One region of the Streptomyces sp. NPDC022910 genome, then DNA from elsewhere that is predicted to be linked to it. Evidence: riboswitches for the same ligand, from Rfam matches in the RefSeq annotation. Region 1 holds a riboswitch; the other holds the start of a gene.
The links. Region 1 has a riboswitch for glycine ahead of gcvT (glycine cleavage system aminomethyltransferase GcvT). Riboswitches for the same ligand answer to the same signal wherever they lie in the genome.

Region 1 (14,343 bases):
CAAGGCGGCGAGCAGCGGGGTCAGGAAGTACCCAAGATCCGTGAACGCGGCCGGCGGCACGGCACCGATGACCACATCGCGGAACAGCCCTCCGCCCAGCGCGGTGACCTCGGCGAGCACGGCGATACCGAAGACGTCGAAGTTCTTACGGACGGCCAGCAGCGCGCCCGAGATCGCGAAGACGAAGATGCCGACGACATCCAGCGTGTGCTGGACGGAGGGGCTGAACAATTGCTGGAGCACCCTTACATTCTCACCTATCGAAGAGGGTGCGCCTTACAAAGCAAGGCGAAAGCAGCGAAACACCGAAGTTACAGGGCGGGCTTCCCGGTCGTGAAGAGCCATTTCTGGAACAGGTCGTCGAGCTGCTGCCCCGAGATCGTCTCCGCGAGCCGGATGAAGTCAGCGGTGTTCGCGTTGCCGTACCGGTGGAGCTTCCCAGGTCGGCAGGAGCCTGAAGAACGCGGTGTCGCCGATGCGCTCGCGCAGCGCCTGGAGCGTCATCGCGCCGCGCTGGTAGACCGCGGAGGCGAACATGGTGTCGCGCTGGGGGTCGGCCACCTTGATCTGCCAGAACGCGCTGTCGGCAGGGCGGGCGTCGTACCCCGCGACGAAGGAGTCGTGCGCTGATCGGGTGCCCTTGTGCTCGGCCCACAGCCACTGGGCGTAGGTCGCGAAGCCCTCGTTGAGCCAGATGTCCTTCCACCGCTCCACCGAGACGGAGTCGCCGAACCACTGGTGGGCCAGCTCATGGACGATGGCCGTCTCCGACCGGACGGCCGAGTACGCGGGCTTCGACTGGACCTCCAGCGAGAAGCCTGCCTGGGGCATGTCGTCGACGATGGCCCCGGTCTCCTTGAGCTTCTGCAGGTCGAGGTCGAAGGAGGTCAGGCTCCGGGTGGCACGGGCCGTGAGCTGATCCGAGCCCGTTGAATGCGTATGCCCCGGAAACCAGATCCCTGGTCGCCGGGGCATAGGCGTCGGTGAATTGTTCCCTTACTTCTTGCCGTCGGTTTCCGATTCTTCGGAGGCAGCCTCGGCGGTTTCCTCGGAGACGGACTCGGAAGCCTCGGCCGCCTCCGACACGACCTCGGCGTCAGCGTCTGCCTCAGCCGCCGCCTCCACCTCCGCGGCCACAGCCGCCGACGTCTCCGCCGACTCCTCCAGCACCGCGTCCGGCACCAGCTCCGCCGCTGCCTTGGCGTCGGAGATCAGCACGGTGTCCTGCGGGGCCTGGTCCTCGAAGTTCTCCGGGTGGTGGCAGGCCACCCGCTGCCCCGGCTTCAGCTCGATGAGCTGCGGCTCGGTCGTCCGGCAGATCTCCGTCGCCTTCCAGCACCGCGTGTGGAAGCGGCAGCCGCTCGGCGGCGCGATCGGCGAAGGCACGTCACCCTTGAGCAGGATGCGCTCGCTCTTCACGTTCTTGCGCCTCGGGTCCGGGATCGGCACCGCCGACATCAGCGCCTTGGTGTACGGGTGCATCGGCGCCTTGTAGAGCGATTCCCGGTCGGCCAGCTCCACGATCTTGCCGAGGTACATCACCGCGATCCGGTCCGAGACATGCCGGACGACCGAGAGGTCGTGCGCGATGATCACGTACGTCAGGCCGAGCTCCTCCTGGAGGTCGTCCAGCAGGTTCACGACCTGCGCCTGGATCGACACGTCCAGAGCAGAGACCGGCTCGTCCGCCACGACCAGCTTCGGGTTGAGCGCGAGCGCGCGGGCGATACCGATGCGCTGGCGCTGACCGCCGGAGAACTCGTGCGGGTACCGGTTGTAGTGCTCGGGGTTGAGACCGACCACCGACAGCAGCCGCTGCACTTCCTTCTTGATGCCGCCCTCGGGCTCGACACCCTGGAGCTTGAAGGGGGCGCCGATGATGGTGCCGATGGTGTGGCGCGGGTTCAGCGACGAGTACGGGTCCTGGAAGATCATCTGCACGTCGCGGCGCAGCGGACGCATGTCGCTCACGCCGAGGTGTGTGATGTCCTTGCCCTCGAACTCGATCGTGCCCGCGGTCGGTTCGAGCAGCCGGGTGATCAGCCGACCCATCGTCGACTTGCCGCAGCCCGACTCGCCCACGACGCCGAGCGTCTCGCCGGCCTTGACCTCGAAGTCGATCCCGTCGACCGCGTGCACCGCGCCGACCTGCCGCTGGAGCAGGCCCTTCTTGATCGGGAAGTGCTTCCGGAGCCCGGTCACCTTCAGCAGGGTCTCGCCGGGGGCGGCGTCCTTGGCGAGGGTGGCACCATCGCTCTGCGCGGGAATCTTCACCGCGGCGTCCTTGGGGTTCTCGCTCACAGCTTCGGCGCAATCTCTTCGGTCCAGATACGCTCCCGCTGCTCCTGCGTCATGTGGCAGGCGGCCCAGTGCTGGCCGCCGACCTCGGTCAGCTCGGGGCGGACCGTGCGGGTGACGTTGTCCTTCGGGATGTCGGCGTACGGGCAGCGCGGGTTGAAGGCGCAGCCGGACGGGACGTTGATCAGGGAGGGCGGGGAGCCCTTGACCGGGATGAGGCGGTCCTGCTGCTCACGGTCCAGACGCGGCATCGAGCCGAGCAGACCCCAGGTGTAGGGGTGCCGGGGCTCGTAGAACACCTTCTCGGCCGGTCCCCGCTCGACGCAACGGCCGCCGTACATCACCAGGATGTCGTCGGCCAGTTCGGCGACGACGCCCAGGTCGTGGGTGATGATGATGACGGCGGAGCCGAACTCCTTCTGCAGATCGCGGATCAGGTCGAGGATCTGCGCCTGGACGGTCACGTCCAGGGCGGTGGTCGGCTCGTCCGCGATGAGCAGCTCGGGGTTGTTGACCAGCGACATCGCGATCATCGCGCGCTGGCGCATACCGCCGGAGAACTCGTGCGGGTAGTTGTCCACCCGCTTGTCAGGCTGCGGGATGCCCACCCGGTCGAGCATGTCGATCGCCCGCTTGCGGGCGGTCTTCTTGTCGACGTCGTGGTGGATGCGGTACGCCTCCACGATCTGGTGACCGATCGTGTAGTACGGGTGCAGCGCGGACAGCGGGTCCTGGAAGATCATCGCCATCTGCCGGCCGCGCAGCTTGCGCACATGGTCCGGGTCGGCGGACAGCAGTTCGGTGCCCTCCAGCCAGATCTCACCGGAGATCTGCGCCTTGCGCTTGCCGTACTGGCCGGCGGTGTGCAGGCCCATGATGCCGAGCGAGGTCACCGACTTGCCGGAACCCGACTCGCCCACGATGCCGAGGGTTTTGCCCTTCTCCAGCTTGAAGCTGAGCCCGTCCACGGACTTGACCAGGCCGTCGTCGGTCGGGAAGTGCACTTTCAGGTCGCGCACTTCCAGGAAGGAGGTCGGGGTGGGCGTGGCGGAGGTGGGCTCGCCCACGGCAGCTCCGGTCTTGCTGAGTTCGGTCATGAGAGCCTCACTCGGGGGTCGATCACGGCGTAGAGGATGTCCACCACGAGGTTGGCGATCAGCACCGCGAGAGAAGTGATCAGGGTGACGCCCAGGATGATGGGCAGGTCCTGGTTCTTGATGGCGTCGAGCACGGCGCGGCCGAGGCCGGGCAGGTTGAACGTCGACTCCGTCAGGATGGCGCCGCCGATGAGGGCGCCGAGGTCCATGCCGAGCATGGTCAGGATGGGTGTCATCGTGGAGCGCATGGCGTGCTTGCCGATGACGACCTGCTCCTTGAGGCCCTTCGCCCGGGCCGTGCGGATGTAGTCCTCGCCGAGGATCTCCATCATGGTGGCGCGGGTGATCCGGGCGTACATCGCCGCGTACAGGAACGCCAGGGTGATCCAGGGGAGGATCATGCCGCCGAACCAGCCGGTGAAGCTCTGGTCGAGGGGCACGTACTTTGCGTCGATCCATTTCAGGCCGAAGGCGAAGATCGCCAGGGAGAGCATGCCGGTGAAGTAGATGGGGAGGGAGACACCCGACAGCGCGACCACCATCGCGCCGCGGTCCCAGACGCTGCCCCGCTTGAGCGCGGAGAGCACACCCGCCGCGACACCGAAGACCAGCCACAGCACGGCGGCGCCGAGCGCGAGACCCAGGGTCACCGGGAAGCGGTCGGTCAGCACCGGCCACACGGCCTGCTCGCTGCGGAAGGAGTAGCCGAAGCACGGCGCGGCGCAGTGGGTGACGTCACCACCACCCGAGTAGGTGCGACCCGCGAAGATGCCCTTGAAGAACTCCCAGACCTGGGAGTAGATCGGGTCGCCCAGGCCCAGCTTCTGCCGCACGGCCTCGACGGCCGCCGGGTCCGCCTGCTTGCCCACGAAGCTCGTGGCGATGTCCACGCCCGCCCACTTGGGGACGAGGAAGAAGATGCCGAAGACCACCATGATGATGACCACGAGCATCACTGCGGCGGCGAACAGCCGCCTGATGAGGTAAGCGAGCACAGCTTACGGCCCGCCGCGGACCGCGGGCCACCAGAGGTCTTCCGGTGGCCCGCGGTCACGCCGCGCCGGCCTTCACCTGCCTTTCGTGCCGTACGGCGGGTGTGCCGGGTTTACTTCGCGGACTTCAGGCCGAGGTTGACGAAGTCGTACGTGCCGCTGTAGCCGTCGGTCGTGTAGACGTTCGCCAGGTTGTCCCCGCGCCAGTTGATGAACTTCTCGAAGACGAAGGGCAGGTAGTACGCGCCCTCCATGACCTTGTGGTTGATCTCCGTGGCGATCTTGGTCTTGCCGGCGTCGTCCAGCGTGTTGACGTAGTCGTCGAACAGGCCGTCGATCGTCTTGTCCTTGATCAGCGCGTAGTTGGAGTTACCGCTCTCGAGGATGTACTTGCTGTCCCACAGCGGCAGACCGTAGCCCTGGACGGACGGGAAGTCCGGGCCCCAGCCCATGATGATGATGCCGTAGCCCTTCTTCTGGACGTTCGAGGGGCTGCCGATGATGCCGGTGGTCTGCGAGCCGTCGTACTGGTCGATCTGCGCGTTGATGCCGATCTTCTTCAGCGACGCCTGCAGGGACTGGGCGGTGGCCACCTCGACCGGCTTGTTGTTGCGGACGGCGATGGTGGTGGAGAAGCCGTTCGGCTTGCCGCAGGCCTTCAGCGCTTCCTTGGCCTTGGCCTCGTTGCCGTTCTTGTTGGCGCCGGCGAGCTCGTACGGGTCGTACTTCTGGCCTTCGGCACCCGGGACGGACGGCGGGAGCATGTTGGTGCCGATGTCACCACCGGCGACCGGGCCACCGCGGGCGGTCTGCAGCGACACGTGGTCGGCGCCGTAGATGACGGCCTTGCGGCACTCGATGTTGTCGAACGGCTTCACGCTCTGCGGGAAGACCGCGTAACGGATGTAACCGGAGACCGGGTTGTCCAGGTTGGCCTTGTGCTCCTTCAGGGCGGTGGTGCGGCCCTGCGGCGACATGCCGGTCTGGTTGATGTCCAGGTCCAGGTCACCGTTGAGCAGGCGCTGGTCCAGCTGGTTGGCGTCCGAGAAGAACTGGACGGTGATCTTGTCCGGGTACGCCTTGCGGACCGGGTCCGAGGACTGCTTCCACTCGGTGTTGCGGACCAGGGTCAGGTCCTTGCCCGGGCTGTAGGACTGGAACTTGTACGGGCCGGAGGAGAACGGGTGCAGGCCGTACTTGGACTTGGTGTCCTTGTCCTGGCGGACCGGGGAGGCCGAGATGAGGGCCAGCATCTCCTGGAAGTCCGAGTTGGCCTTCGGCAGGTGGAAGACGATGGTCTTGTCGTCCGGCGTGTCGATCGCCTTCAGGCCCAGCTTGTCCTTGGACGTGTCCTTGTAGGGGCCCTTGTACTCGCCCTTGGGGTCGAGGACGTCCTTCAGGTACACGGGGCCGCCGGACAGCACGTCCTGCGCCCAGACGCGCTCGATGCCGTACTTGACGTCCTTGGAGGTGATCGGCTTGCCGTCCTCCCACGTCACACCGTCGCGCAGCGTGTACGTGTAGGTCTTGCCGTCGTCGGTGACCTTGGCGAGCCCGGTGGCGAGGTCCGGGGTCAGCTCGGCGCCGGCCTTGCCCGGCTCCGCCTTGTTCGTGATGAGCTGGCGGCTGTAGTAGCGGGCGAAGTCCCACATGAAGCCGTAGTAACCGCGCGTGGTGTCCCACGAGTCGGCGTCCTGGGCGCCACCGAACCTCAGCGTGCCGCCCTTCTTGACCAGGGACGCCTGGGCGACCTTGTTGTTGGCGGCGTCGAAGCCGGCGGCGCCGGTCTTCGAGCCCTTGTCGCCGTCATTGCCACCGCCGCCGCACGCCGCCGTGGTCAGCAGCGCGGCGACCGCGGCAGCAGCGGCAAACGCCTGCTTCCGCCGCCCTGAGGTGCGTTGGGTAGTCACGATCTCGGATCCTCCGGATTAGATGAGAGACCCCGTGTCGGTGCCACGGGACGCTTGGAGTACGGCAGTTCAGCGAGAGCCCTTCGGGTCCAGCGCGTCCCGCACGCCGTCGCCGAAGAGATTGAAGGCAAGAACGGTGATGAAGATCGCCACACCCGGGACCACCATGTACATGGGGTCCGACTCGTAGTAGTCGATCGCGCTCGAGAGCATCTGCCCCCAGGAGGCCGTGGGCGGCTTGACGCCCACGCCCAGGAAGCTGAGTGCCGCCTCGGTCAGGATGTTGGTGGGGATCATCATCGTCGTGTACACGATGATCGGCGCGACGAGGTTGGGCAGCAGTTCCTTGAACAGGATGTAGAAGCGCCCGGCACCCAGCGAGCGGGCCGCCTCGACGTACTCGCGCTCGCGCAGCGAGAGGGTCTGGCCGCGCACCACACGTCCGATGTAGGGCCAGCCGAAGAAGCCGATGACCACGATCATCACGAACACGCGCACGCTGGAGCCGGTCAGGCCCAGCATGTTGTTCGGCATGACGGAGACCAGGGCGATGGTGAAGAGCAGCTGCGGGAAGGCGAGCAGACCGTCCATGACGCGGCTGATGAGGGAGTCGACCCAGCCGCCGAAGAATCCGGCCAGGATGCCCAGGACGGTGCCCAGGACCACGGCGACCACGGCGGACAGGAAGCCGACCAGGAGGGAGATCTGGGCGCCGTAGAGGATGCGTGCGAAGATGTCGCGGCCGTTGACCGGCTCGACGCCCAGCAGGTGGTCGCCGCTGATGCCGCCCAGCGAGCCCTTGGGGGTGCCGAACAGCGGGTCGATCAGGCTCTCGTGGTAGGCGTCCGGATCCTGTCCGACCAGGCTCGTGATCACCGGTGCGAGCACGGCGACCAGGATGAGGACGAGCACGACAATGCCGCCCGTGAGGGCGAGCTTGTCCCGCTTGAGGCGCTCCCAGGCGATCCGGCCCAGCGATCGACCCTGTACGGCCTCCGCTCCGGCAGTGGCAAGCGCCGCCTCCTCGGCCGCGCTCGGGGCCGCTTCGGCGGTCGGCTCGTGCAATGGTGCCGTCATCTGGCAGGGACCCCTCTCAACCGGCGGTGACCGGCCCGCGCTTGCCGCTGTGGCGGCATGAATCCAGTCCGTCGTACACAGGGGCGAACCCCTTGAAGCGGGAGTCTTCAACGCTCCGGCGATCTGTAGCCAGACTTGACGGTGAATGGATGCATAAACGTGATACGGGCTGGGAGGTTCCGTTATCCGGACAGCGGGTAACGTGGGTCGGACGCGTGCCAATTGGGGCACATCGTGCGATACCGCGACCATCCACTCTCATCTACGCGCGAAGAGGAGCTCGGGACAGCGGACCCCGGCCGTCGGTGGCCGCCGTCCGGGTTCAGTAGGCCCCGCGGGCCGGTGGATAGCCATACCCGCCCGCCGCCGGCGCCTGGACCGGGGCCGCATGGGCCTCGCGGTCGTAGAAGGGACGGGCGTGCGCGCGCAGCCACAGCGCGACCGGGTCGTACTCGTCGGACATCGCGACGGTCGACACGGGCAGCCCTTCGGGCACGGCGACGATGGACTGCTGCATCATCGCGCGCACCGAGTCGACGGCGGGCGGCGAGGTGTCGTACACGTCCAGGCCGATCGCCAGGTACGGCGCGCCGAGGGCGGGCTGCACCCAGGCCCGGCGCAGCGAGCGTACGGCGCCCGTGCGGTGCGCGTTCTGCGTGAGGAGGGCGTAGAACTGCGGGATCTCGACGGCCGGTTCGGACAGCCTGAGCGGTCCGGCGGGCTGGCGCTCCAGGCCGGTGGCGATACGGCGCAGATCGAGCCAGGGGATGCCGACGCCGCCGCCCGGCGCGTGCGGGTTCAGCCAGAGGCCGTAGTGGTCCGGGTACAGGGTGCGAGCGACGTCCAGGCCGTCGACCACCTCGTACGAACGGTTCCAGCCGCTGGCCGAGAGCTCCTGGGCGGAGGTGACGCAGGGCGCGTAGCCGTAACCGTCCACCTCCATGTTTCCGTACTGGGCGTCGGGCGAGCCGGCCTGGCCGTGCCAGAGCAGCATCCAGACCTGGCCGGACGACGGGGTCGCGAGCGCGCGAAGGAGCGCCTCGTAGGCGTCGTAACGCCCGGGCGTCACCTGGCGCAGCATGTGCTCGACCTGCCCGGCCGCGGCCGTGCCCGACGCGCTCACCCTCTACCGCCCCTTCACGACGAACCTGACAACCCCGGCGGATGTCTCCGGTGCGTTGCGGGCGGATTTCAGCCGCACCACCCCGACCGAGCCATTCTTCCCTGTCCCGGGGACACCGCGTCCCCTTTGCGGCGTCGCCTGCGGCCGGACCCCCGGGCCGGAGGCGGGCTCTTCCGCTCCGGCCATGAAACCAGGTTAAGCCGCCATCCTGACAGCAACTTGACGCGCGCCACCCCACATCACCGCGGCGTCGCGCGCGGCGGCCGCGGACGGTTCAGAAACCGTGCTGGTAGAAGGGCCGCACCCGTTCCCGCAGCCAGTCCCCCACCGGGTCCTGGGCCATGTCGAGGAACACCATGTTCACCGGCGTCGTCACCGGCACCTTGCCGAGCGCCCGGCCGAGCGCCTCCAGCGGGAGCGTGCGCGCGTCGGCCTCCCAGGAGGAGAGTTCGACGCCTATGAACATCACCGGGTCGGCGGTCTCGATCACGGCCAGGCAGCGGCGCGCGGTCAGCACCACACCGGTGGCCGCGAACTCGGCCGAGGCGGCGGTGAGGAAGTCGACCGGGTCGTCCTGCCAGTCGGGTTCGAAGAGACGGACGCGGCCGCCGCTCACGGGGCCGTCGAGCGGGGTACGCCCGGCCCGGCACAACTCGGCCACCGCGTCCGGCGGCAGCGGCACACCGACCACGCCGTCCGGGTTGACCGCGATACCGACCTGCGGGGGCAGCCCACGGGCGAACTCCACGGCGGGCGCGATCGTGTACGACATGTGGTTGCCGACGACCTGGCGGAACTGCTCCTCCGAGCTGAACACCGGGACGTACACCTGACCCTCGATCTCCAACGTCGGCAGATCGAGGGGACCGCTGTGGGGGCCACCGTCATTGGGGAGCGGCACCCATACGAAGCTTCGGCCGAGGACCTCGATGATCCGGGCGCCGGCCGAGGGTACGCCGAGCGAGGCGGAGAGCACCTCTTCCAGTTCGTTGCCCGGCCATCCGCCATGCGGATGGGGGTGCGCCTGTGCGGGAAAGTCCGCGGGAAGGTCCGCCGGGAAGTCCATCTGCCTACCACCTGCTCAGAACACTGCTGTGGCTGAAAAGGCTAGCGGTATACGAGGACGGCCCATCAGCCCGCGAAGTCGATCCGGTGCAGGACGTCCGCCGCGTCCCGGTCGAGCAGTACCGCGGAGCCGCAGCCCTCCGGCAGCCGGCCCTGCTCGATGGAGTGAAGCAGATGGCGGATGGCCCGGCGGTGCCTGAGGAACGCGTACCGCGAGACGCCGCGGCCGCGCTCGTGCTGCCCCGCCAGGGCCGTGTCCGGAGTGACGTCGAGCAGGAGCATGTGGAGCGTGCCGCCGCGGCGCCGGGCCTCCCGGGCCAGCCAGCCGCGCACCCAGGCCTGCGTGCCGCAGTCGTGCACGACGACTCCGGTGCCCGTCCGCAGGGCGCGGCGCAGGCCCGCATAGTGGGCGAGACGGACCAGTGGGCGATAGACCCCGTACGGCAGGAACCGGGCCAGGCGCGTGTCCCAGCGGTCACGGGTGTCCTGGGAGTCGACCCGGACGCCCCGCACGGCGCGGCGCATCAGCGTGGACTTGCCACTGCCGGGCAGACCGGTGATCACGACGAGGTCTCCCGCGCCGAAGGTGAGCCCGTGCGGACTGCGGCCCGCGCGGTCGCGAAGATCACGCACCACGGCCGTCCGCCGCGGTCCGTGGGCCGCCCGCGCCGGGGCACCGGGCTGCCCGGACACCGCGAGGCCCGAGGTCGTGGCATACGCCGTGGTCCTGTTCACCGTCATCGCCCTCCCCTGGGTCAGGTAGTGCCCTGCCCGTCGAGTGTAAAGAGAAGGTAATGCGCCGGTCTCGCGTTTTCGTACTCGTACCGCCACAGGCCGGTTACAGACGCGGCCTGCCGCCGTCGGGCGATGCGTGCAATGATGTGCGCGCCAACTGCATACCGGCCGCTTGAATCCGCGCGGGAGAGTTCCGGGTACGTACGTGTGCCCGGGCGCCGAAGGAGCAAGTCCCTCCCTTGAATCTCTCAGGCCCCTGATACCGCGCGGGCGAGGCACATCTGGAAAGCGGGCCGCCTCTGGTGGTCCCACCCAAGGTGCAAGCCGTGACGACCCGCCGCGGGAGTCATGGCGAACCTCTCAGGTTCCGATGACAGATGGGGAGGAACGACCTCGCCCTCCCCCACGCTCGGCTGCGCTCGCGCGGGGGGACCCCCATCGCCTTGGGAGCACAACCGATGAGCAGCAACAGCCCCCTGCGCCGTACCGCGCTCGATGCCCTGCATCGTTCACTCGGCGCGACGATGACCGACTTCGCCGGCTGGGACATGCCCCTGCGGTACGGCTCCGAGCGCGACGAGCACGTCGCCGTCCGTACGAAGGCGGGCCTCTTCGACCTCTCGCACATGGGTGAGATCACGGTGACCGGGGCCCAGGCGGACCGGCTCCTCGACCACGCCCTGGTCGGCAACATCTCCTCCGTCGGCGTCGGCCGGGCCCGCTACACCATGATCTGCCGGGAGGACGGCGGCATCCTCGACGACCTCATCGTGTACCGGCTCGGGGAGCAGGAGTACATGGTCGTCGCCAACGCCTCCAATGCCCAGGTGGTGCTGGACGCGCTCGTGGAGCGCGCCGCCGGCTTCGACGCCGGGGTGCGCGACGACCGGGACGCCTACGCGCTGATCGCCGTCCAGGGCCCCGAGTCCCCCGGCATCCTCAAGTCCCTGACCGACGCCGATCTGGACGGCCTGAAGTACTACGCGGGCCTGCCCGGCACGGTCGCCGGCGTCCCGGCCCTGATCGCGCGCACCGGCTACACCGGCGAGGACGGCTTCGAGCTGTTCCTCGCCCCCGAGCACGCCGAGAAGCTGTGGCAGGCACTGACCGAGGCGGGCGCGCCGGTGGGTCTCGCCCCCTGCGGTCTCTCGTGCCGGGACACGCTGCGTCTGGAGGCGGGCATGCCGCTGTACGGGCACGAGCTCAGCACGTCCCTGACGCCCTTCGACGCCGGGCTCGGCCGGGTCGTGAAGTTCGAGAAGGAGGGCGACTTCGTGGGGCGCACCGCGCTGCTGGAGGCCGCCGAGCGCGCAGCCGCGAACCCGCCGCGGGTCCTGGTCGGCCTGGTCGCCGAGGGCCGCCGCGTCCCGCGCGCCGGGTATGCGGTCGTCTCCGGCGGCGAGGTGATCGGCGAGGTCACCTCCGGCGCCCCCTCCCCCACATTGGGCAGGCCGATCGCGATGGCGTACGTCGACGCCGCGCACTCCGACCCGGGCACGCCCGGGGTCGGGGTGGACATCCGGGGCAGCCATGAGCCGTACGAGGTCGTGGCGCTGCCGTTCTACAAGCGTCAGAAGTAGACACTGGGCGCGGGCCGGCGTGACACCGCACACGTCCTCCCTGCTCACGAGCGTCTCCAGCAGTCCCCATTCACCACCACTCCCCCGCGTACAGGAGAATTCAGGCCATGAGCAACCCCCAGCAGCTGCGCTACAGCAAGGAACACGAGTGGCTGTCGGCCGCCGAGGACGGCGTCGCGACGGTCGGCATCACGGAACACGCGGCCAACGCGCTCGGCGATGTCGTGTTCGTCCAGCTCCCGGAGGTCGGTGACACGGTGACCGCGGGCGAGACCTGCGGCGAGCTTGAGTCGACCAAGTCGGTGAGCGACCTCTACTCGCCGGTCAGCGGTGAGGTCACGGAGGCCAACGAGGACGTGGTCAACGACCCGTCGCTGGTGAACTCCGCCCCCTTCGAGGGCGGCTGGCTGTTCAAGGTGCGCGTCACGGAGGAGCCGGCCGACCTGCTCTCCGCCGATGAATACGACGCCCACATCGCCGGCTGAGGAGTCGTAGGACCACATGTCGCTTCTGAACACCCCCCTGCACGAGCTCGACCCGGACGTCGCCGCCGCCGTCGACGCCGAGCTGCACCGTCAGCAGTCCACCCTCGAGATGATCGCCTCGGAGAACTTCGCCCCGGTCGCGGTCATGGAGGCCCAGGGCTCGGTCCTCACCAACAAGTACGCCGAGGGCTACCCCGGCCGCCGCTACTACGGCGGCTGTGAGCACGTCGACGTGGTCGAGCAGATCGCCATCGACCGCATCAAGGAGCTCTTCGGCGCCGAGCACGCCAATGTGCAGCCGCACTCGGGCGCGCAGGCCAACGCGGCCGCGATGTTCGCGCTGCTGCAGCCCGGTGACACGATCATGGGTCTGAACCTCGCCCACGGCGGGCACCTGACCCACGGAATGAAGATCAACTTCTCCGGCAAGCTCTACAACGTCGTCGCCTACCACGTCGGCGACGACGGCACCGTCGACATGGACGAAGTGGAGCGCCTGGCCAAGGAATCCCGGCCCAAGCTGATCGTGGCGGGCTGGTCGGCCTACCCGCGGCAGCTGGACTTCGCCGCGTTCCGCAGGATCGCGGACGAGGTCGGCGCGTACCTCATGGTCGACATGGCGCACTTCGCCGGTCTGGTCGCGGCGGGCCTGCACCCGAACCCGGTGCCGCACGCCCATGTGGTCACCACCACGACGCACAAGACGCTGGGCGGCCCGCGCGGTGGCGTGATCCTGTCGACGGCCGAGCTGGCCAAGAAGATCAACTCCGCGGTCTTCCCCGGTCAGCAGGGCGGTCCGCTGGAGCACGTGATCGCGGCCAAGGCGGTCGCCTTCAAGGTCGCGGCGAGTGAGGACTTCAAGGAGCGGCAGCGCCGTACGCTGGACGGCGCCCGCATCCTGGCCGAGCGTCTGGTCAAGGACGACGTCCGGGAGCACGGTGTCTCCGTGCTGTCCGGCGGCACGGACGTGCATCTCGTCCTGGTCGACCTGCGCGACTCCGAGCTGGACGGGCAGCAGGCCGAGGACCGCCTCCACGAGGTCGGCATCACGGTCAACCGGAACGCGATCCCGAACGACCCCCGCCCGCCGATGGTCACCTCCGGTCTGCGCATCGGCACGCCCGCCCTGGCGACCCGCGGCTTCACGGCCGAGGACTTCGCCGAGGTCGCGGACGTGATCGCCGAGGCGCTCAAGCCGTCGTACGACAGCGCGGCGCTCAAGGCCCGGGTGAAGGCCCTGGCCGACAAGCACCCGCTGTACCCGGGTCTCGAGAAGTAAGTCCCGTCGGGGCACCGCGCACACTGGAGAACCACCCCTTCGGCTGAGCGCGGTGCCCCACCCCCTGCACCACCCCCGTAATTGAGGAGTGACCGTGGCCATCTCGGTCTTCGACCTGTTCTCGATCGGTATCGGCCCGTCCAGCTCCCACACGGTCGGCCCGATGCGCGCGGCACGCATGTTCGCCCGCCGACTGCGCAATGACGGCTTCCTGGACACGACCGTGTCCATACGGGCAGAGCTCTACGGCTCGCTCGGTGCCACCGGCCACGGCCACGGCACGCCCAAGGCGGTGCTGCTCGGCCTGGAGGGCGCCTCGCCGCGCACAGTGGACGTGGAGACCGCCGACCAGCGGGTGGAGGACATCAAGAACTCCGGGCGGATCCGGCTGCTCGGCGAGCGCGAGATCGCGTTCTCCTTCGACGACGACCTGGTCCTGCACCGACGCGAGACGCTCCCGTACCACGCGAACGGCATGACGCTGTGGGCGTACGACGCCTCCGGGGCGGAGCTGCTGGCGAAGACGTACTACTCGGTGGGCGGTGGCTTCGTCGTCGACGAAGACGCCGTGGGCGCGGACCGCATCAAGCTGGACGACACGGTGCTGAAGTACCCCTTCCGTACGGGCGACGAGCTGCTGCGCCTGACGAAGGAGACGGGTCTGTCGATCTCCTCGCTGATGCTGGAGAACGAGCGGGCCTG
Region 2 (14,343 bases), on a different contig from region 1:
GCCTCAACTTGCCTCGGTAGCGCTGACGATCGGACAGGTCGAACTGCCCTGCCACGACCTTCTCTCCCATCGAAGCATCCCTCCTGAGATGGGCAGGCCGACGATCCGGCCGCTGCTGTCCCGGGTCTCGGTGGATGATGCCCCGGCAAGGCGATCGATAACGTCCCGCAGGGGCGCTGTCGCACGCTAGGCTGGTGGCCGACGCCTCCGGGCACATTCACGAGGCATGAGGCAATACGCAGTTTCGCCGAGCAACCATGTCGTGAAAAACGCCGACGAGAATCGGCCGACCGTTACGGAGAAGTATTCCGAGGTCGCCGCCGGGATGCCCGTGCAGGACCGGGACGAATCCCACTTATCACCGGCCGAATATCCCCTTGTTCGTCATACGCGCGACGACTAGACGAAACACTGCATGAACACGCGTCGTATAAACTTTCAGCACGGGGTAGAGAGTTGGCACTCGCGGTCCTGAGCCCAGTCGTCAAAGCGCCGCCCTTCGTCCGGGCACCATCCTCCCGCCCCTCTGACCCCGAGAGCTGACAGCGCCGTCCGCCCACCCCGCCACGCCCTCGCGCCACCGTGCCTGTCGAATGAGAGGCGACCCACCATGCAGCTGCATGTCCCCCCGGCTCCCGCGCCCGCCCTCCGCTCCGTCCTCACCGCACTCGGTTCCCCCACCGCGGTCCGCGAGGCTGCCACCCCGTCCCTGCGCACAGCTCAGGGGCCCGCGACACCCGAACTCCCCCTGCCGGTACACGTGCTGGACCGCATCACCCCGGCGGGCGCGTCGGCCACCCGGCTCGCCGGGTGGCGTTTCCTCATCCGCTGCGGCGACCGCGCCGTGGCGGCCGCCGAGACCATGCTGACTCCGGACGGCTGGGCGTTCTCGCACTTCTTCGAGGGCCCGTACGTCGCCTCCACCGAGCATGCCCTGCGCCAGGCGGAGACGATGACACAGCCCTACCAGGCCCGGCTGCTGTCCGTGCCCGAGCTTTACATGCTCACGCTGTGGCTGCACGGCGACTGCACGGCCGACGGGGCGACCGGCCATCCGGCCGCGGCCGACCTGCTGGTGCCGCTCGCGCCGGCTCCGCCCGGCATCGCGGCGCACCGCCCGCACCGTGTCGCCGATCTCCTCCCGGTGCTCACCCTCCGGGTCACCCGGACTCCGCTGCTCGGCTCGCCGACGCTCGCATGACCCACGCTCTCGCGCCGTGCCCCGCGGCCGTCTCCGGCGGCGGGGCACGGCGCATGTCCGGGTGGTCAACACCTTGGGAACCTGTCGCTCGTTCGTGCCCCATCCCGCTCGTACGAGGGACAAAGCACTGGCGGGCCGCGCGGACTAGCCCCTCCCGGCCATCATGAACCACCCGAAGGGACGGTCGTGTTGGAATGAACCGTCCGCGCGAGTGATGCGTCATGAACCTGTGAGAAGCGGTGCTGCGAAATCCCTGCGGTTTGACGCCCGTAGGGCAACACTGGGTTCCAGACCGATGCATCACCAACGGGGGGGCGGCCATGAACGACTCGACGAGCCGCAGGACAGACACAACAGCCATCTCACACATCACGACAGAGCGAAAGATCCCATCCACCATGTGCCAGCACCAGCCACCGTGCCCGACAGCCGAATCCGCCGACCGGGACTCCGCCCGCCTCGTGGCGCACCACCCGGAGCAGGGATGGAGCCTGATGTGCAACGGCATTCTGCTCTTCGAGGACACCGGTGAGCTTCTGCCCGACGGCCAGATCATCGCCCCGCACCGCCCGCTGGGCACCGACCAGGTGATGACGGCCGCCTGAGCCGCGCACAATGGGGCACCCACTGCCCCCGCAGCGTGGGCCGGCCCGGAGACGCACACTCCGAACCGGCCCCTACGCATGTCCGAGGGCGATTACTCGTCGTAAGCGTCCAGCGGCGGGCAGGAACAGACCAGGTTCCGGTCACCGAAGGCCTGGTCGATGCGGCGCACCGGCGGCCAGTACTTGTCCGCGGCCGAGACACCGGCCGGGAAGACGGCCTCCTCGCGCGTGTAGGCGTGCTTCCACTCCCCGCCCAGTGCCGCGGCCGTATGCGGAGCGTTGCCCAGCGGGTTGTCCTCGGCGGGCCACTCGCCCGAGCCGACCTTCTCGACCTCCGCGCGAATGGCGATCATCGCCTCACAGAACCGGTCGAGTTCGGCGAGGTCCTCGGACTCGGTCGGCTCGATCATCAGCGTGCCGGCCACCGGGAACGACATCGTCGGCGCGTGGAACCCGTAGTCGATCAGCCGCTTGGCGACGTCGTCGACGCTCACTCCGGTCGCCTTGGTCAGCGGCCGCAGGTCGATGATGCACTCGTGCGCGACCAGGCCGCCGGGGCCGGTGTAGAGGACCGGGTAGTGCGGTTCCAGGCGCTTGGCGATGTAGTTCGCGGACAGCACGGCCACCTGTGTGGCGCGCTTGAGGCCCTCGCCGCCCATGAGCCGGACGTACGCCCACGAGATCGGCAGGATGCCGGCGGAGCCCCAGGGAGCGGCCGAGATCGGGCCGACACCCGTCTCGGGACCGGCCGCGGGCTGCAGCGGGTGGTTGGGCAGGTACGGCGCCAGGTGCGCGCGGACGCCGACCGGGCCGACGCCCGGACCACCGCCCCCGTGCGGGATGCAGAACGTCTTGTGAAGGTTGAGGTGCGAGACGTCACCGCCGAAGTGACCCGGCTTGGCGAGGCCCACCAAGGCGTTGAGGTTGGCGCCGTCGACGTACACCTGACCGCCGGCCACGTGCACGGCCGCGCAGATGTCGGCGACGTGCTCCTCGAACACGCCGTGCGTGGACGGGTACGTGATCATCAGAACCGCGAGCTCGTCCCGGTACTGCTCGATCTTGGCCCGCAGGTCCTCGATGTCGATCTCGCCGTCCTCCGCGGTCCTCACCACGACGACCTTCATGCCGGCCATGACTGCGCTGGCCGCGTTGGTGCCGTGCGCCGAGGACGGGATCAGGCAGACGGTGCGCTGGTCGTCGCCGTTGGCGCGGTGGTAGCCGCGCACGGCGAGCAGACCGGCCAGCTCGCCCTGCGAACCGGCGTTGGGCTGGAGGGAGACCTTGTCATAGCCGGTGACCTCGGCGAGCCGCTCCTCCAGCTCACGGATGAGCGTGAGGTAACCCTGCGCCTGCTCGGCAGGCGCGAAGGGGTGCAGCTGCCCGAACTCGGGCCAGGTGACCGGCTCCATCTCGGTGGTCGCGTTGAGCTTCATGGTGCACGAGCCCAGCGGGATCATGCCGCGGTCGAGCGCGTAGTCCCGATCCGCCAGCCGACGCAGGTAGCGCAGCATCGCGGTCTCGGAACGGTGCTGGTGGAAGACTGGGTGCGTGAGGTAGTCGTCGGTGCGCAGCAACGTCTCGGGGAGCGCGTCCTCGGTGCTCGCGTCCAGCGCCTCGACGTCGCCCTCGACCCCGAGCGCGGTCCAGACGGCGCCCAGCTGAGCGCGCCCGGTCGTCTCGTCGCACGAGATCGACACGTGGTCGGCGTCCACGAGGCGCAGGTTCACACCGCGCTCGCGGGCGGAGGCGACCACCGTGTCGGCGCGGCCAGGCACCCGCACGGTCAGCGTGTCGAAGAAGTCGCCGTGGACGACATCGACCCCGCCCGCCGTGAGACCCGCGGCGAGAATCGCGGCGTACCGATGAGTGCGCCGCGCGATGGTCCGCAGGCCCTCGGGCCCGTGGTAGACGGCGTACATCCCGGCCATCACGGCGAGCAGCACCTGGGCGGTGCAGATGTTGCTCGTCGCCTTCTCGCGGCGAATGTGCTGCTCCCGCGTCTGCAGGGCGAGCCGGTACGCCTTGTGCCCGTCCGCGTCGAGGGAGACGCCCACGAGCCTGCCGGGCAGACTGCGGGCGAATTTCTCGTGGACCGCCATGTATCCCGCGTGCGGCCCGCCGAAGCCCATCGGCACGCCGAAGCGCTGCGTCGTCCCGACGGCGATGTCGGCGCCCAGCTCGCCGGGCGAGGTGAGCAGCGTCAGCGCCAGCAGGTCCGCGGCGACCGTGACGAGCGCCCCCAGCCCGTGGGCCTGTTCGATGACCGGCTTGAGGTCGCGTACGGCACCGGAGGCACCCGGGTACTGGATCAGTACGCCGTTGATCTCCCGCTCGGCGACGTCGGCCGGGATACCGTCGCTGAGGTCGGCGACGACGACCTCGACACCGGCGGGCTCCGCGCGGGTCTGGATCACGGCGATGGTCTGCGGAAGCGCGTCCGCGTCGACCAGGAAGAGGCCCTTCTTGTTCTTGCCCATGCGCCGGGACAGCGCCATGGCCTCGGCGGCGGCCGTGCCCTCGTCGAGCAGGGAGGCTCCGGAGGTCGGCAGGCCGGTGAGGTCGGCGACCATGGTCTGGAAGTTGAGCAGGGCCTCGAGCCGGCCCTGGGAGATCTCCGGCTGGTAGGGCGTGTACGCGGTGTACCAGGCCGGGTTCTCCATCACGTTCCGCAGGATCACCGGCGGCGTGAAGGTCCCGTAGTAGCCGAGACCGATCATGGAGTCGAGGACCTGGTTGCGGTCGGCAAGGGAGCGCAGCTCGGCCAGTACCTCGGCCTCGGTGCGCGCGCCCGGCAGGTCCAGCGCGTCGGCGTTCTTGATCACATCGGGGACGGCGGCGGCCGTGAGCTCGTCGAGCGAGCCGTAGCCGACCTGCGCGAGCATCTTGGCCCGCGCCTCCTGGTCGGGCCCGATATGACGCTGCTCGAAGGGTGTCCCCCGTTCGAGCTCGAAGAGCGGAATGCGGTGGGCGGTCATGCGGAGGCCTCCTGGTCTGGCGCGACCTTCGAGGGGCACCACGGCGCGGGTACCCCGACGGCCTCCCCCTCTGTCATCACAACCTGAGAGTTTCACCGGTCCGCCCGAAGGCGCTCCGGTTTTCACCGTCGGTGAGAGCGGAAGCCGTCGACACCCGCCCTGCTTTCCAGAGTGACCTCGTCCGTGCGGTACGTGTGCCTGAGAGATTCCGGGGAGGGTTTGCTCCTTCGGCGCCTCCGGGTCACTCCGGAGGACTCTCCCGCACGGGGTCAGCAGCCGATTGCCAGACTACCAGCGGGGACAACCCGGGGACCTTCGAGTGGCCGCCCTCCTGAATGTGCTCTTTTGTAGTGCTTATGAACGAGTTGCGACCAGCTGGAGGCACCGTGAAGACCGATATCGATCCGCGGAATCTGATCGGCCGCAAGGCGTTCGACCGCAATGGGAACAAGATCGGCACGATCGACGAGGTCTACCTCGACGACGCCACCGGTGTGCCCGAGTGGGCGGCCATACGAACGGGTCTGTTCGGCCGGGACGCGTTCGTCCCGCTGGAACCCAGTGAGCTGGTCGAGGGCGCGCTGTTCGTCCCCTTCGAACGCTCCCTGATCAAGGACGCCCCCGACTTCGGCGTCGGCCGGCATCTCTCCCCCGAACAGGAGCTGCAGCTCTACCACCACTACGGACTCGACGTGGCCTCACCACCTCCCGCCCCGGACCGCGACTTCGGGCATCTCGCGGGGTCCGACGAGACGTGAGAACCGCCTGTCCCGGCCGAATCCCCATCACGGCTCCGTCCGGGACGGCGGCCTGTCGGGCGAACCTCCCCTCTGCCTCTGGGTGCGTCCGACGGCCTTCGCCCGGCCGCTCCGTCATGCCCCGGCCCCGGACGGCGCCGCCCGGGGCCCCGCGGCCTCCGGTCTTCGCGGCACCAGGGGCAGCGGATCCGCCGGCTCGAGCCGGGGGTCGTCGACGCGGAAGGTGCGGACGCGTCCCGGCTCCGAGTCGGGCGTCTCGAACCGTACGGTCACCCTGCCGAGACCGCTGCCCTGCACCCACCCGTGCCCGTACTCGGCGTGCCGTACGTCGTGGCCCGCACGCCAGACGTGCTCGGACGACGTCGCCGGCTGATCCTCGGTGGGTTCGGCCGTCTCCTCCGCCTCCGCGTGCTCCTCCGTCCCGGCCTCCCCCGCGGCCAGGTGCGCCTGGGCGAACAGATCCTCCTGGGTGTAGTCGGCGAGCCCGCTGACGCCGACGCCGAGCAGCCGCACCCCACCGGTCGTGTCCACGGACTCCAGCAGCCTCGCGGCGGCCTCACGCACCACCGCTGGGTCGTCCGTGGGTCCACGCAGGGTCTCGGACCGGGTCAGAGTCGAGAAGTCGTATCTGCGGACCTTCAGCACGATGGTGCGGCCCGACAGCCCGGCGTCCCGCAGCCGGCGCACACACCGGTCGGCGAGCCGCTGCACCTCGAGTCCGACCCGGACCCGGTCGTGGATGTCGACGTCGTACGTGTCCTCGACCGACACCGACTTGGCCTCCCGCTCGGCCACCACAGGCCGCTCGTCGTGCGCGAGCGCCATGGCGTACAGCGCGTGCCCATGAGCCTTGCCCAGCAGCCGCACGAGCTCGTCCTCGCCCGCCTCGGCGATCTCGTCGACCGTGGTGATCCCGGCCCGCCGCAGGTGGTCACCGGTGGCGGGCCCGACGCCCGGGAGCGTGCGCACCGACAGAGGACCGAGCAACGCGCGCTCGGTGCCCGGCTGTATCAGCACCAGGCCGTCCGGCTTTGCCTGCTCCGAGGCGATCTTGGCGAGCATCTTGGATGCGGCGAGGCCCACCGAGCCCGTGAGCCCTGTGACGGCCCGGATGTCGGCGCGCAGCTTCACCCCGGTCAGCCGCGCCGATTCCTCGTCCCAGGCGGCTCCCCCGGCCTCCAGATCCACGAACGCCTCGTCCAGGCTCAACGGCTCCACCAGCGGCGACAGGGCCCGCAGCAGCCCCATCACCTGCTCACTGATCTCCCGGTAGAACCCGAAGCGCGGCACGAGATACGCGGCGTTCGGCGCGAGCCGACGTGCCTGGGCCATGGGCATCGCCGAGTGGACCCCGAACACCCGCGCCTCGTACGAGGCCGTGGCCACCACCCCGCGCGGCCCGAGCCCGCCCACGACGACGGCCTTCCCACGCAGGCTCGGCTTGGATGCCTGCTCCGCCGAGGCGTAGAAGGCATCCATGTCGAGATGCAGGATCGTGGGCGCGGTTCTCACATCTCCGATGCTGCCCTACACCACTGACAATGCGGCCCGACCGCGGCGGCGTGGTTCAGACGGCCCGGTTGCGTCGCCGTGCCAGCTCGTCCGCCGGGTTGTGACCCACGAGGGTCTCGCCCGTGTCGACGCGCTCACCATGCAGTTGCGAGAGCGCGCTCTCCACGTCCCGCCACACGACGCCGACGGCGATGCCGAAGATGCCCTGTCCGCCCTGAAGCAGGGCGTGGACCTCGTCCGGTGACGTGCATTCGTACACTGTCGCGCCGTCACTCATCAGCGTCATCCGTTCCAGGTCCCGGAAACCGCGCTCCCGGAGGTGCTGGACCGCTGTTCGGATGTTCTGGAGCGACACACCGGTGTCGAGGAACCGCTTGACGATCTTCAGGACGACGACGTCCCGGAAGCTGTACAGCCGCTGCGTACCCGACCCGTAGGCGGGGCGCACGCTCGGTTCGACGAGACCTGTCCTGGCCCAGTAGTCCAACTGGCGGTAGGTGATGCCCGCAGCGGCGCATGCCGTGGGGCCGCGATAGCCGATCTGCTCGGAAGCCGCCCCTCCGTCGCCCCGCACGGCCGTCGGCCGCTGAGGGGCGGAGCCGGCCGCGCTGCCGTGAAGCGGGTACGGGCCGCCCTCCCCCAGACTGCGTCCGGGGGCACCCCCCGCCGTACCGCCGCCGCTGATTCTCACGCCGACCTCCGTCCTTGACCTGCCTTCTCGACGGTAGGCAGTCACCAGGGGTGCGTCAACGATCGCCACACTCGGCACGCCGAGTGATAATCACCCTAGGAGTGGTTTCCCGTGCCCTTCCGTGGGGAAAGGCTAGCCGAATGCTCTGGCAGGGGGCTTCGAGACGGCGCACTGGCCGCCGGCACATGCCGCACCGCCGGAACCGACCGGTCCCGCCCCCCGTAAGGAACCACACCCGTGGCCCGAAGAGGACCGTCACTGACTGCTGGTCCCGAAGTCCTCGGGCGAGATCTGGTCGAGGAACTCGCGGAACTTCTCGACCTCGTCCTCCTGCTCGTCCGGGATCGCGATGCCCGCGTCGTCGAGCACCCCGTCACTGCCGTAGATCGGCGTCCCGGTGCGCAGCGCCAGCGCTATGGCGTCGGACGGGCGGGCGCTCACCTCGACACCGCTGGCGAAGACCAGCTCCGCGTAGAAGACGCCTTCACGCAGATCCGTGATGCGTACCTCCGTGAGCTCCTGGCCGACGGCCTCCAGCACGTCCTTGAACAGGTCGTGGGTCAGCGGTCGTGCGGGGGCCATGCCCTGCTGGGCGAACGCGATAGCCGTCGCCTCCCCGGGGCCGATCCAGATGGGGAGGTAGCGGTCGCCTCCCACTTCACGCAGGAGCACGATCGGTTGGTTGGAGGGCATCTCGACCCGGACACCTACGACATCGAGCTCGTTCACACAGCAACCCTAGGCCGTGCCCGGGACGTTTGGGTAGTCGGGCACAGAACGGCCGAGCGATCCGCCGACGGCGAACACCCGGCTCAGGGCAGCCGCACGCCCAGCGCGGACTGCACCAGCGCGGCGTGCAGCTTGACCGCGAGCCCCGCCAGCTCCTTCGTACGCGCCTCGGCGTGTGCCCTGGTCTGCGGATTGCGGTGGCGCCGCAGCGGGGCCAGCACCTGGTCCACCAGGCCCGCCTCGCGGTCCGCGGCGGCCTTCATCACCCGCAGATGGCGCGGCTCGATCCCGTGCCTGCCCAGTTCGGCCACCAGAGTGGCCACGGTGACCGTCTCGGCGTCGTACACGCCGTCCGGCAGCGGTGCGACGAGACCGTAGGACTCCCACTCCTCGAGCTGCTCCGGGCTGATCCCCGTGGCCGTCAGCAGCTCGTCACGGCCGATCCGCACGGCCGCGGCGGCCTCCGGCTCGCCCAGGATGTCCCCGAGCGGCTCTCCCTCACCCCCATCACGCGGACGGCCCAGGGAGGGCAGCCGTACCTCTTCGCCCCGCTCCAGGGCGTCCAGATGCTCGCGGATGACCTTCAACGGCAGATAGTGGTCCCGCTGCATCCTCAGCACCTGGCCGAGGCGCTCGACGTCGCCCGCGCTGAACTTGCGGTACCCCGAAGGGCTGCGCTGCGGTTCGATGAGCCCCTCGGCCTCCAGGAACCGGATCTTGGAGATGGTGACTTCCGGGAACTCCTCGCGCAGCACGTTCAGCACGGTGCCGATGCTCATCAGCCCGCTGTCCGCGGCGGCGGTGCCGCTGTCGGCACCGCCGCTCGGTGTGTGAAGCATGGACCCTTCCCTGGCGGGTCAGATGCCCCGCTGACTCGCGTAGAAGACCAGCCTGTACTTGCCGATCTGCACCTCGTCACCGTTGTGGAGCGCGACCTGGTCGATGCGCTCGCGGTTGACGTATGTGCCGTTGAGGCTGCCGACGTCGGCGACCGTGAATGTGCCGTCCGGGCTCCGGCGGAACTCCACGTGCCGACGTGAGACCGTCACATCATCCAGGAAGATGTCGCTCTGCGGATGGCGCCCCGCCGTGGTCAGATCGCTGTCCAACAAGAAGCGACTGCCCGAGTTGGGGCCGCGGCGCACCACCAGCAGCGCCGAGCCGAGCGGCAGCGCGTCGACGGCCGCCTGTGCCTCCGGAAAGAGCGTCGGGATCGGCGTCTGGCCGGTGGCCTCCGCGTCGTAGGCCTCCAGACCCGAGATCGAGATCGTGGAGGTCGTCTCCGACGCACGCTCCGGAACCGCCCCAGCGCGAAGCGGGGCACCGCAGTTGGAACAGAAGCGGCTGTTCTCCGCGTTGCGGTTACCGCACCTCGTACACACCAGAGCCGACATGTCCCCGAAACCTATGGGGCCGGACGCGCCAGGGTCAACAGACGCCGCGCCCTGACCTCCCGAAATGCCGCCACCCGGAGCAGCGACCTGGTCCCGGAACAGCGGGCGCTGGCCCTCCGCTTCTCCCGGCTGTGCGCGATGACGGGCAGTCGCACTGTCGCGGCCCTCTCGCGCGCTCTTGCCGAACAACTTCGCAAACAACTTCACGGGCGATTCCCCTTGACCGAAACAGACCCGCCCGTGGGGCAGGACGAACCCTGATTGCATACACCGGCCGACCCGGACATCCTCACAACGTCCGTATCCACCTGACAGTTTCCACCACGCACCACCCATTCGGTGCGCCGACCCCCCGCAACCTCATGCCCCTGCCGGACGGCGTCCATGCACCCCCGGTTCACGGGGAGGACGACCGAGCGTAGTCAGGCTGCTTCGCCGCTCGCAAGGCATCCACGACGATCTTCGTCGAACGCTCCACAGTGACCGTGGCCTGCTCCTTCTCGAGGGTCTGCACCACGCCTCCCGGAATGTTGAGCGCCGGCTCGAGGTCCTGCGGCTTGCCGATGACCTTGAAACGATAGGGCTGGGTGATCTTGTTCCCGTCGACGCTCACGCTCTTCCCGAAGTCCGACAGATACGTGCTGGCGACGACCCGAACTCCGTTCACCTGGATGGCCTCCGCGCCGGCCGCGCGCAGCTCCTGGATCGCGTCGAGCAGCATGTCCGCCTGGACCGTTCCCTTCGTGTCCCCGATGGTCATCGTGATGCCGGGTCCCTCTGCCGCCACCGTGCCCGCAAGGATGCCGAGTTGTTTCTCCTTCTCGGCGGTCTGCTTGCGGGCCTCCTCAGCCCGGTTCGAGCTGTTCTCGAGCTCCGACCGCTGATCTTCGAGACCCTGCTTCTCGTCTTGAAGACGTTGCGTACGGTCATCGAGTTCATCCAGGATGCGCACAAGATCCTCCTGGCGCGCGCCGCGCAGGGCGCTGCCGCCGTCACTGTTGGAGGCGACCTGGACAGCCAGACCGAAGCCGAGGCCGAACAGCAGCAGCGCGACGATGAGTTGGGCCCGCGTCACTCGCGGCGGCCACAGCCCCTTGGCCAGGCGCTGACGGCCTGTCAGCGCCGCCTCGGGGTCCTCCTGCGACGCCCCGGACGTGCCTTCGGCCGCCGCCGGGACCTCCTGCGGCAGCTCCTTGCGCAACCGGTGCTCGGGACTCTGCGACGGCTCGGGCGTCTGCGACGGCTTGGACGTCTGCGGTGCCCTGGGCGTCTCTTCCTCGTTGCTCATCGGCCTCACGCCCGGAACACGTGCCGACGGATCGCCGCGGCGTTCGAGAAGATGCGGATGCCGAGGACGACGACCACACCGGTGGAAAGCTGCGCGCCGACGCCCAACTTGTCGCCCAGGAAGACGATCAGCGCCGCCACCACCACGTTCGACAGGAACGACACCACGAAGACCTTGTCGTCGAAGATGCCGTCGAGCATCGCCCGCAGGCCGCCGAACACGGCGTCGAGCGCCGCCACGACGGCGATCGGAAGGTAAGGTTCGACGACCGCCGGAACCTCCGGCCGGACCAACAGGCCGACCACGACTCCGACGACGAGGCCCAGTACGGCGATCACGATGTGCCCTTCTCTGTGCTCGGTTGTGCTGTACGTACGGTCACACTCGGTGCGGCGGGCAGCCGGACGTCACCCTCGACGGAAATGCCGGTCCGGATCCCGTAGTTCTCCTGCAGCGCATGCAGGTACAACCCGTCGGCGCTGTTCTGGAACCTGGTGCTGAACCGCTCGCCGTCCCCCACCGCCAGCACCGTGTACGGCGGTACCAGCGGTCTGTTGTCGACCAGTATCGCGTTGCCCGCGGCCCTGATCGCCGACAGTGCCGTCAGCCGCTGCCCGTTGATGGCGATGGCTTCGGCGCCCGACTCCCACAACCCGTTGACGACGCGCTGCATGTCGCGGTCCCGGACGCGGCCGGTGTCGGAGAAGTCGGAGGTCTCGCGCGGATCGCCGTTGCTGCCCATGGTGGCTTCCTTGGCGTCGTTCACGACGAGCTTCACACCCGGGCCGTGCACGGCGACGGCACCCGACAGGATCCCGGCGAGGTCGGCGTCGCCGCCGCCGTCCTTTTTGAGGGCTTCGCGCTGCCGTGCGCTCACCTCGTCGCGCAGCTTGTCGACCGTCCCCTCCAGCTTGTCCGCGGCCGCGGTCTCACGCTGGATGCGGTCGATGAGCTCCTGGCGTTCCTTGGCGACGGTCGGGGCTGCTATGCGCGCCTGCGCGGCGCCCACGGTCACCACCAGGGCGGCGAGCACGAGTCCCACCGCGAGACCGAGCCTGGCCCGCACCGTCCCGGGCATACCCCCGGCGCCCTCGGCCTCCTTCCGCGCGGCCGCCTCGGCGTATCCGTCGTCGAGGCTGTGATCCATGACATTGGTCAGCAACGACATGGAGGCGTCCGGACGCGTGGGGCGCCCTGGCGTGCTCCGAACGGGGGGCGGCTGCGGCATGCCGCACATAGTCGCACGTCGTGAACGCATACTCCGAATGGCCCCACCGGCGTGCCGGACAGGCCCCCGTGGGGGCGCCCGTCCGGCACGCGCGCGCGTTGTGGGTTCTACCGACCGGCGCTGTCCACGACCCCCGACCACTCGTCGAGCAGGGCCTGCGCGGAGGCGTCGTCGGGCCCTTCCGCCCACAGGTGCGTGACGGCCTCGGCGGGGTCGGGCAGCACCAGTACCCACCGCCCGTCGGTCTCCACGACCCGCACCCCGTCGGTCGTGTCGACGAATCGGTCTCCTGCCGCCTCCACGACCCGGCGCATCACGAGACCCTTGACGGCCCAGGGTGTCGCCAGATCGCGCCTGAGGACGTGCGCCCTCGGAATCCGCGCGTCGATCTGGCTGAGGGTGAGTTGCGTCCGCGCCACCAGCCCGATGAGCCGTACGAAGGCGGCCGTACCGTCGAAGACGCTGCTGAACTCCGGCACGATGAACCCACCGCGCCCGTCTCCGCCGAAGATGGTCGACTCCTCACCGCCCACGCGCGTGAGGTCGTCGGGGGAGGTGGTGGTCCACTCGACCTGTGTCCCGTGGTACGCCGCCACCTGTTCAGCGATCCGTGTCGTGGTCACCGGCAGGGCCACCTTACCGCTGCGGCGCTCCGCGGCCACCAAGTCGAGCATCACGAGCAGCGCCCGATCGTCCTCGACGATCCGCCCCTTCTCGTCGACCAGCGACAGCCGCTCGCCGACCGGGTCGAACCGCACACCGAAGGCAGCCCGCGACGAGGCGACGATCTCACCGAGCCGCATCAGCCCCGAACGCCGCGCGTCGGCGCTCTCCGTCGGCCGGGACTCGTCGAGCCCCGGATTGATCGTCAGCGAGTCCACGCCGAGCTTGCCGAGGAGGCTCGGCAGGACCAGCCCGGCACTGCCGTTCGAGGCGTCCACGACGACCTTGAGCCCCGACTCGGCTATCCCCGAGGTGTCGACGCTCCGCAGCAGCGATCCTGTGTACGAGTCGAAGACACTGGACGGGAAGTACAGGTCACCGATCTCACCCGGAAAGGCCCGCCGGTACTCCTGCCGCGCGAACACCCGGTCCAGCTTCCGCTGACCCGCCTGCGAGAGGTCGGCGCCCTGGCTGTCGAAGAACATGATGTCGACCGAGTCCGGAACGCCGGGCGAGGTCCGGATCATGATCCCGCCGGCGCTGCCCCGCGCGGTCTGCTGCCGGGCGACGGGCAGCGGCACGTTCTCCAGGTCGCGCACGTCGATGGCGCTGGCCTGGAGCGCCGAGATGACCGCGCGCTTCAGCGCACGCGCGCCCCGGGAGTGGTCGCGGGCGGTGGTGACCGTGGACCCCTTCTTCAGCGTGGTGGCGTACGCGCCGGCCAGCCGCACGGCCAGCTCGGGCGTGATCTCCACGTTCAGGATCCCGGACACACCACGGGCTCCGAAGAGATGCGCCTGGCTGCGCGACTCCCAGATGACCGAGGTGTTGACGAAGGCGCCGGCCTCGATCGTCTTGAACGGGTAGACACGCACGTTGCCCTGAACGATCGATTCCTCGCCGATGAGGCATTCGTCGCCGATGACCGCGCCGTCCTCGATCCGGGCCGCGCGCATGATGTCGGTGTTCTTTCCGATCACGCAGCCGCGCAGATTGCTGTGCGGACCGATGTACACGTTGTCGTGGACAACGGCGCGGTGAAGAAATGCTCCGCTCTTCACGACGACGTTCGAGCCGACGACCGTGTGCTCACGGATTTCGGCACCGGCCTCGACCTTGGCGTAGTCACCGATGTAGAGCGGGCCGCGCAGCACCGCGTCGGCGTGCAGCTCCGCCCCCTCCGCCACCCATACACCCGGGGAGATCTCGAAGCCGTCGATCTCGACGTCGACCTTGCCCTCCAGGACGTCGGCCTGCGCCTTCACATAGCTCTCGTGGGTGCCGACGTCCTCCCAG

Region 2: linked by a shared signal. The riboswitch ahead of gcvP (aminomethyl-transferring glycine dehydrogenase) and the one ahead of gcvT (glycine cleavage system aminomethyltransferase GcvT) in region 1 are both predicted to bind glycine.

The regions. Positions count from the first base shown of each region.
Region 1 covers NZ_JBVHHL010000008.1:215,638-229,980, forward strand. Annotated here, with positions in the region: gene ACZ3TS_RS11135 (trimeric intracellular cation channel family protein) at 1-243, opposite strand, end outside; partial or broken gene ACZ3TS_RS11140 (M1 family aminopeptidase) at 312-858, opposite strand; gene ACZ3TS_RS11145 (ABC transporter ATP-binding protein) at 997-2,301, opposite strand; gene ACZ3TS_RS11150 (ABC transporter ATP-binding protein) at 2,298-3,395, opposite strand; gene ACZ3TS_RS11155 (ABC transporter permease) at 3,392-4,390, opposite strand; gene ACZ3TS_RS11160 (ABC transporter substrate-binding protein) at 4,501-6,297, opposite strand; gene ACZ3TS_RS11165 (ABC transporter permease) at 6,367-7,374, opposite strand; gene ACZ3TS_RS11170 (enhanced serine sensitivity protein SseB C-terminal domain-containing protein) at 7,697-8,497, opposite strand; gene ACZ3TS_RS11175 (enhanced serine sensitivity protein SseB) at 8,772-9,563, opposite strand; gene ACZ3TS_RS11180 (AAA family ATPase) at 9,629-10,303, opposite strand; glycine riboswitch at 10,471-10,572, shown strand; gene gcvT (glycine cleavage system aminomethyltransferase GcvT) at 10,756-11,877, shown strand; gene gcvH (glycine cleavage system protein GcvH) at 11,985-12,362, shown strand; gene glyA (serine hydroxymethyltransferase) at 12,379-13,641, shown strand; gene ACZ3TS_RS11200 (L-serine ammonia-lyase) at 13,736-14,343, shown strand, end outside.
Region 2 covers NZ_JBVHHL010000001.1:1,803-16,145, reverse strand. Annotated here, with positions in the region: gene ACZ3TS_RS00085 (glutamate-cysteine ligase family protein) at 1-70, opposite strand, end outside; gene ACZ3TS_RS00080 (hypothetical protein) at 611-1,201, shown strand; gene ACZ3TS_RS00075 (DUF5999 family protein) at 1,600-1,806, shown strand; gene gcvP (aminomethyl-transferring glycine dehydrogenase) at 1,899-4,784, opposite strand; glycine riboswitch at 4,961-5,056, opposite strand; gene ACZ3TS_RS00065 (PRC-barrel domain-containing protein) at 5,171-5,542, shown strand; gene ACZ3TS_RS00060 (DNA polymerase IV) at 5,657-7,054, opposite strand; gene ACZ3TS_RS00055 (MerR family transcriptional regulator) at 7,110-7,745, opposite strand; gene ACZ3TS_RS00050 (bifunctional nuclease family protein) at 8,001-8,474, opposite strand; gene ftsR (transcriptional regulator FtsR) at 8,558-9,313, opposite strand; gene ACZ3TS_RS00040 (FHA domain-containing protein) at 9,332-10,204, opposite strand; gene ACZ3TS_RS00035 (DUF881 domain-containing protein) at 10,266-11,156, opposite strand; gene ACZ3TS_RS00030 (small basic family protein) at 11,162-11,494, opposite strand; gene ACZ3TS_RS00025 (DUF881 domain-containing protein) at 11,491-12,324, opposite strand; gene ACZ3TS_RS00020 (sugar phosphate nucleotidyltransferase) at 12,492-14,343, opposite strand, start outside.